Regions from separate parts of the Allobosea sp. PAMC 26642 genome, predicted to be linked through region 2. Evidence: predicted binding sites of a transcription regulator. Region 2 holds the regulator's gene; the other holds the start of a gene.
The links. Region 2 encodes HrcA, which represses chaperone genes, less so after heat shock. Its sites were predicted from a motif close to GTTAGCACTCNCNNNNNGNGAGTGCTAAC; they were not measured.

Region 1: a site for HrcA is predicted at 901-929, ahead of groES (co-chaperone GroES). Genes of this name have one in related genera too.

Annotation. Positions count from the first base shown of each region.
Region 1 covers NZ_CP014301.1:937,783-940,242, reverse strand. Annotated here, with positions in the region: gene AXW83_RS04480 (cation diffusion facilitator family transporter) at 1-625, shown strand, start outside; gene groES (co-chaperone GroES) at 989-1,276, shown strand; gene groL (chaperonin GroEL) at 1,322-2,460, shown strand, end outside.
Region 2 covers NZ_CP014301.1:317,114-319,573, reverse strand. Annotated here, with positions in the region: gene rph (ribonuclease PH) at 1-568, opposite strand, end outside; gene hrcA (heat-inducible transcriptional repressor HrcA) at 708-1,796, shown strand; gene AXW83_RS01455 (ankyrin repeat domain-containing protein) at 1,793-2,452, shown strand.

The DNA.
Region 1 (2,460 bases), 620 kb from region 2:
CCAGGACCGCTTTATCATCTACGGGGTTCTCGCGGTGGCGTTCCTCGTCGATGGAGCCTCGTGGCTCGTCGCCCTGCAGAGATTCAGACGCACCAAGGGCGATCTCGGCTTCTACGACGCGGTTCGCAGAAGCAAGGACCCGCCGTCCTTCATCGTGCTGTTAGAGGACAGCGTCGCACTTCTTGGAATCATCGTGGCCGCTGCGGGAACGTATGCGGCTGCCGCCTTCCATGAGCCGATCCTGGACGGTCTCGCATCCATCGTCATCGGACTGCTTCTGGCCGCGACCGCCTTGATCATCGCGCAGGAAAGCAAGAGTCTTCTGATCGGCGAGCGGGCCGATCAGGATCTATCCCGTTCCATCCTCGGTATCGTCGCCGCCGAAGAGGGTGTCGCAGGAGCCAATGGTCTCCTGAGCGTTCAGTTAGCGCCCGATCAGGTTCTCGTGGCGCTCAGCGTCGAGTTCGACGACGAGATGCGCTCGGGGCAGATCGAAGATCAGGTCGCCGACATGGAACAGAAGATCCGCATGGCGCATCCCGAAGTCGTCGCGCTCTTCGTCAAGCCCCAGACCGCCAAGGGCTTCGCGAAAGCACGACGAGCTCGCTTTGGCGATATGCCGTGATCCGAGGTCGATGCGGGTGTCGAAGCCGAGTGCATTGCAATGTCCTCCCAGACCCCGCGCGGCGAACCCCGTCCTCTAAAGCCTTCCCACCGGTATTCGACGTCCACTCATCGCGGCAAACGATATGGCGATCGAGGCCGCCCGTCCCCACGTCATAAACGGCCAGCGCGCGAGTCTTGCGTAGTTTCCGAGGCTGTGCGGCCGAAAGTCTTTCCTCGTATCGATCACGCGCACCAACATGATCCTCGCTGCGCGGGGAGAAGAACCGTATCCAAGCTGGCACTCATAGGTAGAGACTGCTAGCAGGGTTCATCGCGAGTTTTCTGAGCCTCGCATCCAGATTTTACCTAAAGGAAATGACCCATGAAGTTCCGTCCGTTGCATGACCGCGTTGTGGTCCGTCGTCTTGATGGCGAAGAGAAGACCAAGGGTGGCATCATCATCCCCGATACCGCCAAGGAAAAGCCCCAGGAGGGCGAAGTCGTGTCCGTGGGCCCCGGCGCCCGTGATGACGCTGGCAAGCTCGTCGCACTCGACGTCAAGAAGGGCGATCGCGTCCTCTTCGGCAAGTGGTCCGGCACCGAGGTCAAGATCGACGGCCAGGATCTCCTGATCATGAAGGAATCCGACATCATGGGCGTCATCGGCTGAACGCCTGAGACCGCCCTTCCCATCCTTTCATAAGGAGTTGCTCTCATGGCAGCCAAAGACGTCAAGTTTTCCACCGATGCGCGCGACCGGATGCTGCGCGGCGTCGAAATCCTCAACAACGCCGTCAAGGTGACGCTGGGCCCCAAGGGCCGCAACGTCGTCATCGACAAGTCGTATGGCGCCCCGCGCATCACCAAGGATGGCGTCACCGTCGCCAAGGAGATCGAGCTCGCCGACAAGTTCGAGAACATGGGCGCCCAGATGGTGCGCGAAGTGGCCTCGAAGCAGAACGACCATGCCGGTGACGGCACCACAACCGCGACCGTTCTCGCCGCCGCGATCATGCGCGAAGGCCTGAAGTCGGTTGCCGCCGGCATGAACCCGATGGACCTGAAGCGCGGCATCGACCTCGCTGTCGAGGCCATCGTGGCCGACCTGAAGAAGAACTCCAAGAAGGTCACGACCAACGCCGAAGTCGCGCAGGTCGGCACCATCTCGGCGAACGGCGACGAGTCGGTCGGCAAGATGATCGCGACCGCCATGCAGAAGGTCGGCAACGAGGGTGTCATCACCGTCGAGGAGGCCAAGACCGCCGAGACCGAGCTCGACGTCGTCGAGGGCATGCAGTTCGACCGCGGCTATCTCTCGCCCTACTTCATCACCAACTCCGAGAAGATGGTGGTGGAGCTCGAGGACCCCTACATCCTCATCTTCGAGAAGAAGCTGTCCTCGCTCCAGGCGATGCTGCCGATCCTCGAGGCCGTGGTGCAGACCGGCAAGCCGCTGCTGATCATCGCCGAGGACGTCGAAGGCGAAGCTCTCGCCACGCTCGTCGTCAACAAGCTCCGTGGTGGCCTGAAGGTCGCGGCCGTCAAGGCTCCGGGCTTCGGCGATCGCCGCAAGGCCATGCTCGAGGACATCTCGATCCTGACCGCCGGCCAGATGATCTCGGAAGACCTCGGCATCAAGCTCGAGACCGTGACCCTCGAGATGCTTGGCCGCGCCAAGAAGGTGCGCATCGAGAAGGAGAACACCACGATCATCGACGGCGCCGGCAAGAAGAAGGACATCGAAGGCCGCGTCCAGCAGATCAAGGCGCAGATCGAGGAGACCACCTCGGACTACGACCGCGAGAAGCTCCAGGAGCGCCTGGCCAAGCTCGCAGGCGGCGTCGCGATCATCCG
Region 2 (2,460 bases):
AATTGGCGTCGGTCTGGGCGCCGGAATCCTCGATATAGTCGAGATCGAGCACCGGATTGCCGGCGACGATGCCGCAGGAGATCGCGGCGACATGATCCTTGAGCGGGTTCGGCCCCTTCAGCATGGAGCGGCCCTCCATCCATTTCAGCGCATCGTGCAGCGCGACCCATGCGCCGGTGATCGAGGCCGTGCGCGTGCCGCCATCGGCCTGGAGCACATCGCAATCGACAACGATCTGGCGCTCGCCGATCGCGGTCAGGTCGACCACGGCGCGAAGCGAGCGCCCGACCAGCCGCTGGATTTCCTGGGTGCGGCCCGACGGCTTGCCGGATGTGACCTCGCGGCGGTTGCGCTCATGGGTGGCGCGCGGCAGCATCGCGTATTCGGCCGTGACCCAGCCCTTGCCGGTGCCGCGCAGCCAGGGCGGGCCCTTTTCCTCGACGGTCGCGGCGCAAAGCACCCTGGTCTCGCCGAACGTGACCATGCAGGAGCCCTCGGCATAGCGCACCACGCCGCGTTCGAGCGTGACCTTGCGCATTTCATCGGCCGCGCGTTTGGAGGGTCGCATGGAAATATCCTGATCGTTTCGAGGTTGGCGGCTTGTAGGCGGTCGGGCCGAAGGCGGCAAGGCGGTCGTCGCACGGGCTCTTGAACGAGGGCCGTGCAATACGAATTTAGTCAGGCCCGTAAATGAGTTATGATGCGGTATGACTTCACATACGCCGATGCGCCCCGAATCCCCCAGCGGCCTTATCGAGACCGACATGCGGTCGCGTGAGATATTTCGTCAGATCGTCGACGGCTATCTCGCCACGGGCGAGCCTGTGGGTTCGCGCAACATCGCCCGGCTGCTGCCGATGTCGCTGTCGCCAGCCACCGTACGCAACGTCATGACCGACCTCGAACTGGCGGGGCTGATCTATGCGCCCCACACCTCGGCCGGCCGCCTCCCGACCGAGCGTGGCCTGCGCTTCTTCGTCGATGCGATGATGGAGGTCGGCAACCTGACCTCCGACGAGCGCAGCCGGATCGAGGCGCAGATGAAGGCGGCTGCGACAGGCCGGACGCTGGACGGGACGCTGACGGAGGCCTCGGCGCTGCTGTCGGGGCTCTCGCGCGGGGCTGGTGTCGTCGTCACGACCAAGGCCAATGCGCGGCTGAAGCATATCGAGTTCGTCCGGCTCGATCCGGCGCGCGCGCTCGTCGTACTGGTCGCGGATGACGGCACGGTCGAGAACCGCCTCCTGGCGCTGCCGCCGGGCCTGCCGGCCTCGGCGCTGACGGAGGCCGGCAATTTCCTCAATGCCCGCATCATGGGCAAGACGCTGGGCGATCTGCGCCGGGAGATCGCCGAGCATCGCGCGCAGATGGAAAGCGAACTCGATACGCTGACGGCCAAGCTGGTCGAGAGCGGCATCGCCACCTCTTCGGGCCCGACGAGCGACCGGCATCTGATCGTGCGCGGACAGGCCAATCTGCTGGAGGACCTGCGGGCGCAGGAGGATCTGGAGCGCATCCGGCTGCTGTTCGGCGATCTCGAGACGCAGACCGACGTGATCGACCTGCTCTCCCGCGCCGAGGCGGGCGACGGCGTGCGCATCTTCATCGGCTCCGAGAACAAGCTGTTCTCGATGTCGGGCTCCTCGATGGTGGCCGCGCCTTTCCGCGATTCCGAGCAGCGCATCGTCGGCGTCGTCGGCATCATCGGCCCGACGCGCCTGAATTATGCGCGCATCGTGCCGATGGTGGACTACACGGCGAAGTTGGTCGGACGGCTGCTGGATGGCGGGCGGTGAGCCGCGCGGCCCATGCCCTCGCTACCCTGCTGGTTCTCACGATCATGACGACTCCTGCCGCCCATGCGAGCTCCGCGCTTCTCGCAGCCATGGGCGCTGGAGAGCTTGCCGAGGTCGAGCGGCTGATCGCGGCGCGGGCCGATCTGGAGACCCGGGATTCGCAAGGTCGCAGCGCGCTTATGCTCGCCGTCGCCGGCAACCATGTCGCCATCGCCAGAGCGCTGCTGGCGGCCGGTGCGAGCCCGAACGCACAGGCTGCCAACAAGGACACGCCATGGCTCCTCGCCGGGGCGTCGGGCCGGACCGAGATCGTCGCGGCGATGCTGCCGTTGAAGCCGGACCTGTCGATCCGCAACCGCTATGGCGGCAATGCGCTGATCCCAGCCTGCGAAAGGGCGCATGTCGAGACCGTGAAGCTGCTGCTGACGAGCGGGATCGACGTAAATCACGTCAACGATCTCGGCTGGAGTTGCCTGCTGGAGATCGTGCTTCTCGGCGATGGCGGACCACGGCATCAGGAGGTGGCGCGGATGGTTCTCGCCGCAGGAGCCGATGCCAACCTCGCCGACAAGGACGGCGTCAGCCCTTTGGCCCATGCCCGAAAGCGAGGCCAAACGGCCGTCGCACGGTTGATCGAGCAGGCCGGCGGACGCTGAGACCGGCC